One region of the Pradoshia sp. genome, then DNA from elsewhere that is predicted to be linked to it. Evidence: predicted binding sites of a transcription regulator. Region 1 holds the regulator's gene; each other region holds the start of a gene.
The links. The regulator LexA, encoded in region 1, represses DNA repair genes until DNA is damaged. The targets are predictions, from matches to a motif close to CGAACATATGTTCG.

Region 1 (3,289 bases):
CGTCGCTTTTGAGACCTCATAGCCTCTGCGATTTAAATTCTCCGTAATCTCGGCAAATGTCAGCCCTTTGATTCTTAGGGCGATAATCTCTTGGATTGGGACCTCTGAACGCTCCCTGCCGCCGCCGACATGCTGATTCGACAAATTCTTGGCAGGGTTGTAGCCATTCTCTATAGCCCGCTTCATCCCCCTGCGAATCTTGCTGTTTTGCAGCTTGCGCTGATATTCCTCAACAATGCTGATGATCTGCAGGAGCATGGCATCTGTTTCAGACACTTCAAGCTCACCGTTATGTGTCACGGTATATAGCTTAATGCCCTCCTTATAGATGCAGTGCATCAAGGCAATCTTCGCGTTCCCCCGGCCTAGCCGTGTTTCATCCTGAATAAGAAGCCCTTCTATTTCTTTATTGCGCATTTGCTCGAGCAGGACCAGGATTCCCTCCCGCTCCAAGTCATAGCCGCTCGCCTGCTCCTTTTCAATCGTGACGACCTCAAAGCCTTTCATTGCGGCAAGCTGGGTTAATTCCTGCTCCTGTCTATCAAGAGAGGTCTCCTGTGTGCTCTTTTCTGTACTGACCCTGCAGTAAATTCCAACCTTCATTTCTCTCACCATTCTCTATAATTTCTTCCTGAGATATGCATGGAAGGCCGGAACGAATGCCCCGGCCTTCACTAGTCTCATTATAGCGTTTATTCTTTATTTGAGTCTGCCAAATGCAGGATATCCGCATTCTTTTCAATCGGAAGGATGATCGTTTGGCCTTCTTTAATGTGGGTAGTTTGAAGTTCATTAGCCTCTCGAACCCATTTGACAAATTCCGTCGTAGACATATTCGCATCCTCGTACTGCTCTGCCATAGCCCATAACGTATCTCCGCTCTCAACCGTCACTTTCACATATTGATCATCGCTCTTTTCAAAATTCGTGACAGTCGCCAATAAAATTAAAAGAAAAAGTCCAACCGTAAAAATGATGGTATATGAGTAAGAAGACCAAACGTGTTTCATATGTAAAAATCCCTCCACAAAATAAGAATATATGTTCGCTTTTCGTAAATTCAGTATAAACCGAACAAATGTTTCATGTCAACAAGAAAAATCGAACTTATGTTTGTACTAGTGTTCCCCTCATGATATAATAACGACAAAGATCAGATAAAGAGGTGCGGGAGATGACAACAAAACTATCAAAGCGACAGCAAGATATTTTACTATACATTAAAGAAGAAGTTCGGACGAAGGGGTATCCGCCTTCCGTAAGGGAGATTGGGGAAGCAGTCGGACTTGCCTCAAGCTCAACCGTTCACGGACACTTAGCTCGGCTGGAAAGCAAGGGACTCATTCGACGTGACCCAACGAAACCGCGTGCCATTGAGATTCTTGATATGGATCCGCATGATCATATTCCAAAAGCAAACTCCGTTAGTGTTCCTCTTATTGGTAAGGTTACAGCAGGGCAGCCAATCACCGCGATCGAGAACATTGAGGAGTACTTCCCACTACCTGAGCATATGGCACCGGCAGATGAGAACGTGTTCATGCTTGAAATCATGGGAGACAGTATGATTGAAGCCGGCATCCTTGACGGTGACTATGTGATCGTCCGCCAGCAGCATACGGCCAACAACGGCGAGATTGTCGTCGCTATGACCGAGGATGACGAGGCAACCGTTAAACGTTTCTTCAAGGAAGAGAATCATTTCCGCTTACAGCCGGAGAACTCTATGCTAGACCCCATTATCCTTCAAAATGTCAGCATTTTAGGAAAAGTCATCGGCCTATACAGAAATATTCACTAATCAAGAGCCAGCCTATTAAACGGCTGGTTTTTTCCTTCAATTGCTAGATTCTTAGTAGACTATATGAATGTTTACTAGAGTTTATGCAGCATAACCGCACAAAAAAATGCTTGAGCGAGGCTCAAGCATTGTTCTTCTTCCTATTCTATTTTCCTAGTGAAAAACCCTCGAACAGCCTTCCGCCATACGGTTCAAGTATACTGGCTGCTGCCCTTTCAATCGGTTTCGTATCATCCGTTTTATAGAAATGATCAAAAGCTTCCATAAAACCATCCGCCAATTCTTTATCATACTGGGACAAAGAGCGAATCATCCATTTAGATGAGCCCGTCCATTGCCTATTTGTCCTAAGCACAAACTCGCTCAATCGTTCAGCCAGACTCCCAGCGATAAAGATGCGTTCCCCTCGATTTTGACTTCCTATTAAATCATCCAATAGATCTGTGATAAAATACCGCTTGTATGTAATCGTATCCTGTGTCCACACCTCTGGGCCATTCATTAGCAATGCCTTTGCCTCATCCTGAATCTTCTTCAACGCTCCCATATCCTTCAACACCGTTCCCTCAGCTATCATTCGCGGCAAGGAAGCCCTTCCGTCCCGGCAATCACGCTCGAAATAAATCTGATAAGAGGTCAAATTATGGACAAATACCTCAATGGGCCAGCCAAAATCGATGAACGACTCACGATAAGAGTCCTGGAGACAATCATCAAAAACGATGATATCCAAATCTGAAGTCTCTGTCACTCTCCCGCGAGCTGCGCTGCCGGACAGGATTGCTCCGTGACAATCCGGGAAATATTTCTCGATAATCCTCATAGAAGCGCTTAACGGGTCCAGTCGTTTATTCATTTCTTTCTCCCTCCGCCTCTAGCATCGTACTCCTCTCGCAAAATGGAATACAGCTTCAAGTCATGATGTTTTCCCTTAGCGAACAACCCTTTTCGAATAATGCCTTCATAGCTCATCCCAGCTTTCTGCATCACCCGCTCAGAGCCTGCATTTTCTGTAGAGCATCGAGCCTGGATACGCACTAAATCCATTTCCTCAAATCCAAACTCAATCACTTTTTTGGCTGCCTCTGTCGTGATGCCTTTTCCCCAGTAATCACGTGATAGGACATAGCCAATCTCCCCCACTCGGTTCCGAATGTCCCATGAGACGAAATCGATTGTCCCAATCAGCTTGCCGTTCTCTTTCCATTCCATTCCCCATGGAGCGAGTTCCTTATTCTCATATTTCCCTAAGGAAAACTCCATAAATTCTCGGGTATCTTTCAATGATTGATGCGTGTTCCACGTCACGTATTTCGTGACCTTAGGGTCAGAGCCATACTCAAACACATCTTGCGCGTCGTCCTTCGTCAGCTTTCTCAATAACAGCCGTTCCGTTTCTAAAGCAGGAAATGAACCGAACACATCCTCCACCTTCACTGCCCTCACCTCACCCTCTTTTCTCTCATTATAAAATATTTTTGAAAAAAC
Region 2 (3,289 bases), on a different contig from region 1:
AAGGGTATCATTCCCATATAATTCGCTGAATGGAAGGTGTATGGAATGAATGCTGAGATTATAGGCGTGGGTTCAGAATTGCTGCTTGGCCAGATTGCCAATACAAATGCGCAATTTATCTCCAAAGGCTTAGCAGAGATTGGTGTGAATGTTTATTTCCACACAGTGGTAGGAGATAATCAAGAACGATTGAGACAAGCCATTGAGACAGCGGAGCAGAGAGCTGACCTGATTATATACACTGGAGGCCTCGGACCGACCAAGGATGATTTGACGAAGGAAACCGTTGCTGAATACATAGGGAAGACCTTGATTACAGATTATAAATCAATGGAGAACATTGAAGATTACTTCGCGAAGGTCGGACGCCCGATGACGGAGAATAACCGCAAGCAGGCTCTCGTGATCGAGGGCTCTGAAATCCTGCCTAATAATCACGGTATGGCTCCTGGGATGGCCGTTTCTCATGGGAATATTATTCATGTGCTTCTTCCCGGGCCGCCAAGCGAAATGCAGCCGATGTATAAAGATTACTTAGAGCCATTTCTTTTGAAGGATATGGGAAGAAGGGAGCGGATCGAATCAAGAGTTCTCCGCTTTTTCGGAATCGGGGAATCCCAGCTTGAAACCGATATCGAGGATCTTCTTGATGCACAAACGAATCCGACCATTGCCCCTTTGGCGGCGAATGGAGAGGTTACCCTTCGAATTACGGCCAAGCATGAAACAGCTGCGGGGGCTGAGGAGCTGATCAGAAAGGCGGAAGAGGAGATTCTCAGCCGTACAGGGCAATATTTCTATGGGTATAATGATACGACGCTCATGAAAGAAGCCATCGCCTTATTGAAGGAACGTGAATGGACAATCTCTGCAGCGGAAAGCCTGACAGGAGGCATGTTCCAGGAAGAGCTCACACGAATTCCTGGAGCGGGTCTCATCTTGAAAGGCGGGATTGTCTGCTATACGAATGAAGCTAAGCAAAAACTCCTTCAAATTAAAGAATCAACCATTAACGAGCATGGAGTTGTCAGTGAGGCATGTGCAATCGAGATGGCCGAAAACATCAAAAAACTGCTTGGCTCTGATGTTGGCATCAGTTTTACTGGCGTAGCAGGCCCGGATGAATTGGAAGGAAATCCGGTTGGGACTGTCTATATAGGCCTCTCTCTGCCAGGCAGAAAGCCTTTCGCCAAGAAATTAAATCTTGGCGGAATGCGTGAAGGAAACCGGGTACGCAGTGTGAAATATGGCTGTCACTTCTTGGTGCATGAGCTGAAACAATAAGCAGGAATTGATTGATTATGAAGGCTCCCCGAGCGCAGCTTAGGATCGCCTCCGACTGAAACGAAAATCAACCCGTAAGATAACAGAGCTATTGTGAAAAGGGACTTAGAAGATGCTTCTTAGTTCCTTTTCTTTTTGTCTGCTGCAATGTTTCTTATTGTTTCTTAATCAAGTAAAATGAACATTCAGTTCATTTTTTGCTGGGAAAAGACAAATATATATAGGGAATATCGCCTTTTCAGCCTATATTGCCGGACGAAAACTATGCGAATAAATGTTCGGTTTTTACTTGGCAAATGGACGTGGATGAGGTATAGTATAGATATGTTCTAACAAGATTATAGGCAATTGTTTTCATATAGATATGGGGAGGAAATAAATAGTGAGTGATCGTCAAGCTGCGCTGGATATGGCGCTAAAACAAATCGAGAAGCAATTTGGTAAAGGTTCAGTCATGAAATTAGGAGAAAGAGCTGACAGAAAGGTATCGACCATCCCAAGTGGTTCCTTAACATTGGATGCGGCTCTTGGTGTCGGCGGATATCCGCGGGGAAGAATCATTGAAATCTACGGACCAGAGAGTTCTGGTAAGACAACAGTTGCTTTGCATGCAATTGCTGAAGTTCAGGCTCAAGGCGGACAAGCAGCATTTATCGATGCTGAGCATGCACTAGACCCTGCTTATGCACAAAAGCTTGGGGTAAATATTGATGAATTATTGCTTTCACAGCCAGACACAGGCGAACAAGCGCTTGAGATTGCTGAAGCTTTAGTACGAAGCGGGGCAGTTGATATTATCGTTGTTGACTCCGTTGCGGCTCTTGTTCCAAAAGCAGAGATTGAAGGAGAGATGGGTGACGCTCACGTTGGTTTGCAAGCGCGCTTAATGTCTCAAGCTTTGCGTAAATTATCAGGGGCAATCAACAAATCTAATACGATTGCCATCTTCATCAACCAAATCCGTGAGAAGGTCGGAGTTATGTTCGGAAACCCTGAAACAACTCCTGGCGGACGTGCGCTTAAATTCTACTCTACAATTCGACTTGAAGTAAGACGTGCTGAGCAGCTGAAACAAGGCAATGATATCGTCGGAAACAGAACGAAGATCAAGATTGTCAAGAACAAGGTTGCGCCGCCATTCCGTGTGGCTGAAGTTGACATCATGTATGGAGAAGGAATTTCAAGAGAAGGAGAAGTCATTGATATTGGCTCAGAGCTGGATGTCGTTCAAAAGAGCGGTTCTTGGTATGCGTATAATAACGAACGCCTTGGACAAGGCCGTGAGAACGCCAAGCTATTCCTGAAGGAAAATCCAGATATCCGTGCGGAGATTACACAAAAAATCCGTGCAGAATATGGCTTAGACACTGATGCAGCTATTGAAGCATCTCGAGAAGATGATGAAGCACTAGATGGTTTCGACCTTTCAGAATAAGGAATTACTGTGAAAGAGGCAGCCGATTTTTTGGCGCCTCTTTTTTACCATCAGTAATTTAAGAGGGGTGCAAGAATAGAGCTGTCTTATTGAATCAGCGTAATTTTGTTTTCACAAATTTGAAAAGATGGAAATATCATGGAAAGAAACGATTGAGTGAATATAATTTCTTTATTTTCGGAAAATGAGCCTGAGTCGCGTTCTGACTTGCTCTTGACAACAAATTTTCATAACTTTACAATAGAAATGTATTAATTTCTTTTTAAAAGACATGCGTGATATTAATGATGCTGTATATTTTAAAAGCGATGTACAAGCAAGAGTGAAAATGTAGTAAAAGAGATTAAAAAAGATTATAGCAAGAGGAGGTGTATTGATGGATCCAATCACTATCATCTCCATTTTGCTTGGCCTAATTGTTGGTGCAGTTGTTGGCTATTTGTTAAGAAAATCCATAGCGGAATCCAAAATTTCCGGTGCAACAAATGCGGCTGAAAAAATTATTGAAGACGCAAAACGGGAAGCGGATGCCTTGAAGAAGGAATCCCTTTTGGAAGCAAAGGATGAAAT
Region 3 (3,289 bases), on a different contig from region 1:
TGTTGTCACACGGCGTTCAGCCCTTGCAGCATCGTCAATGCGCACACGAATCAATGTACGCTGAGCCGGGTCCATCGTCGTCTCCCAAAGCTGATCGGCATTCATCTCGCCGAGACCTTTATAACGCTGGAGCATATAGCCTTTTCCAACCTTCTTGATTGTGCTGTCAAGTTCATCATCATCCCAGGCATACTCAATGACTTCTCTCTTGCCTGAGCCCTTGCTGACCTTATAAAGCGGCGGAAGAGCAATGAAGATCTTGCCATTTTCGATTAAAGGCTTCATATAACGATAGAAGAACGTCAGAAGCAGCACCTGAATATGAGCACCGTCTGTATCGGCATCTGTCATGATGACAATCTTGTCATAGTTGATGTCCTCGATGGAGAAATCCGCACCGACTCCGCCGCCAATGGCGTGAATAATTGTATTGATTTCTTCATTCTTGAAGATATCCTCTAACTTCGCCTTCTCCGTATTGATAACCTTTCCGCGCAGAGGCAGAACCGCTTGGAAGCGTCTATCTCTCCCCTGTTTTGCGGAACCTCCGGCTGAGTCCCCCTCCACTAGATATAATTCGTTTTTCAGCGGATTACGGGATTGCGCAGGAGTAAGCTTACCGGAGAGAAGCGCCTCTGATTTCTTGCGTTTCTTTCCGCTTCTCGCATCCTCACGTGCTTTTCTCGCTGCTTCGCGTGCCTGTGCCGCTTTAATGGCCTTACGAACGAGCAGGGTGGCAATATCGGTGTTCTCCAATAAATAATAAGCTAGTTTATCAGAAATGACCGAATCAACTGCTGAGCGGGCATCGCTTGTTCCAAGCTTGCTCTTTGTCTGTCCCTCGAATTGAAGAAGCTCCTCAGGAATACGGACAGAGACGACACCTGCAAGACCTTCCCGAATATCTGAACCGTCTAGATTCTTATCTTTTTCCTTCAATAAGCCGGCTTTCCGTGCATAATCATTGAACACACGTGTCATGGCCGTTTTCATGCCTACCTCATGTGTGCCGCCGTCCTTTGTCCGGACATTATTGACGAAGGATAGGATATTTTCGGAATACCCATCATTGAATTGGAAGGAAAACTCGACCTCAATATCGGATTGGGTCCCTTCAAAGCTGACAACCGGGTGAAGAGTATCCTTCTCCTCATTTAAATAGCTGACAAAGGCCTCAATCCCATTCTCATAATGATAGACATCCTTCTCATCTGAGCGCAGGTCATGCAGCTCAATCTTCAATCCCTTTAGAAGGAAAGCAGACTCGCGCAAGCGCTCGCTCAATGTCTCACGGTTAAAGACCACAGTGGAGAAAATGGATGGGTCTGGTTTGAAATGGATGGTTGTTCCGGTTTGATTGGTCTTCCCAATCTTCTCAAGCGTCGTTACCGGTCTTCCTCCATTCTCAAAGCGCTGCTCATAGATAAATCCGTCGCGCTTGATGGTGACGACAAGCCATTCAGAAAGCGCGTTCACGACAGAAGCCCCAACCCCATGCAAGCCGCCGCTCGTCTTATAGCCGCCTTGTCCGAACTTACCGCCGGCATGAAGAACAGTGAGAATGACCTCTGGTGTTGGTTTGCCGGAGCGATGCATCCCTGTCGGCATACCGCGTCCTTTATCTACCACGCTAATACTGTTATCTTTATGAATCTTTACGATAATTTCATCACCGTACCCAGCTAGTACTTCATCGACTGAATTATCTACGATCTCATAGACTAGATGATGCAAGCCTCGAGTATCAGTGCTGCCAATATACATGCCCGGTCTTTTCCGGACAGCCTCTAATCCCTCGAGTACCTGGATGGCATCTTCATTATAATCAAATTGATTCAAATTCTTAGCCACTTATGTACCCCTCTCTATACTTTCCAAAAACTATTATATACTTTTTTATCATTAAGAACAAACGTTCTCATTCAAATAGGATTGTGCGTTCATTGCTCTATTCTTACAGATTCTTGGCCGTTTCGCAAATAGCAATTGACCTGACCGCGGAAATCGGATCCGAATCCTGAACCATTCAGAACAAAGCGATTCATTTATCGTCCCTTCTTCATATCGTAACACATGAGCAGGATTTGAAATCAAAATTTTGCATTTCAAAAGGATTTTCTGCAGGCACGCAAAAGCCGCCTTTGCTTCCAGGCGGCCAGTCTAAAACGACTTATTTCGTCAAAGCATGTTCGACTTTAATGCATCTGTCCATGATTACTTTCCGGCCCTTCTCTTGCAGCAGCTGAAAAGCTTCTTCATCCACTACACCAAGCTGAGTCCAGAATACATCCGCATCAATATCCAGGAAATCCTTTGCTAAATCCATGACAAATTCCGGCCTTCTAAACACATTCACAATATCCACATGCTCATCAAGTTCCTTCAAGGAGCCAATCGCTTTGACACCTAACACTTCCTTGACAGCCGGATTAACAGGAATGATCTCATAGCCGCTGTCCTGCATCGCTTTCGATACCATATAAGAAGTTCGCTCTGGGTTCTCAGAAAGCCCTACAACCGCAATTTTCTTTGCGTTTTTTAAGATGTTTCCGATCTCGTCCCTGCTAGGATTCTGTATCATCTTTCTTCCTCCCACCTTCTCTTGCCTTCCATACACTCATTCTTATTATATACCCGGATGGCACTTTAATATAGACTCTTCCACATAACATTTTTGATATATACGAATCAAAATCAACAGAATGAACAGTCGAACATGCCGGAAATGGATATATGTGCTAATTTGTTAAATTTCTATGCCCCTTTTGACAATCGTGTTAAAATATAGTGACACTATGGGTTAGAAAGGGTTTGGATGATGTTATACTTGATGCTTTTATTGGCCTATCTGCTAGGTTCCATACCTTCGGGTCTCATTATCGGAAAGGTGTTTTACAACACTGATATCCGTGAACATGGCAGCGGCAATCTTGGCGGAACCAATACTTTCAGGACACTGGGCAAAAAAGCAGGATTTGTGGTGACCTTACTGGATATTCTGAAAGGAACAGCTGCAACGTTTCTTCCATACATATTCACGGTGCAAACACCCAATTGGCCTGATTGGATTGCCTTGCCGCTTGTATGCGGACTACTGGCTGTAGTTGGACATATGTATCCTGTATTCGCGGGATTCAGAGGCGGAAAAGCCGTTGCAACCTCCGGAGGAATTATACTAGGGTATGAACCTGCTTTATTCGTAATTTTGTTAGTTTGTTTCTTGCTTTCCCTCTATTTGACGCGCATTGTTTCTTTATCTTCGATGATTATTGCCATTGTTGCTGTTATT

Region 2: a site for LexA is predicted at 1,552-1,565, ahead of recA (recombinase RecA). Genes of this name have one in related genera too.
Region 3: a site for LexA is predicted at 1,906-1,919, ahead of parE (DNA topoisomerase IV subunit B). Genes of this name have one in related genera too.

The regions. Positions count from the first base shown of each region.
Region 1 is NZ_JBJEFJ010000191.1:2,556-5,844, forward strand. It holds gene ACI35L_RS16440 (YneB family resolvase-like protein) at 1-603, opposite strand, end outside; gene yneA (cell division suppressor protein YneA) at 693-1,010, opposite strand; gene lexA (transcriptional repressor LexA) at 1,175-1,801, shown strand; gene ACI35L_RS16455 (nucleotidyltransferase domain-containing protein) at 1,947-2,657, opposite strand; gene ACI35L_RS16460 (GNAT family N-acetyltransferase) at 2,654-3,238, opposite strand.
Region 2 is NZ_JBJEFJ010000034.1:18,438-21,726, forward strand. It holds gene pgsA (CDP-diacylglycerol--glycerol-3-phosphate 3-phosphatidyltransferase) at 1-2, shown strand, start outside; gene ACI35L_RS03545 (competence/damage-inducible protein A) at 46-1,284, shown strand; gene recA (recombinase RecA) at 1,667-2,719, shown strand; gene rny (ribonuclease Y) at 3,096-3,289, shown strand, end outside.
Region 3 is NZ_JBJEFJ010000105.1:1,855-5,143, reverse strand. It holds gene parE (DNA topoisomerase IV subunit B) at 1-1,839, opposite strand, end outside; gene ACI35L_RS09520 (CoA-binding protein) at 2,171-2,581, opposite strand; gene plsY (glycerol-3-phosphate 1-O-acyltransferase PlsY) at 2,819-3,289, shown strand, end outside.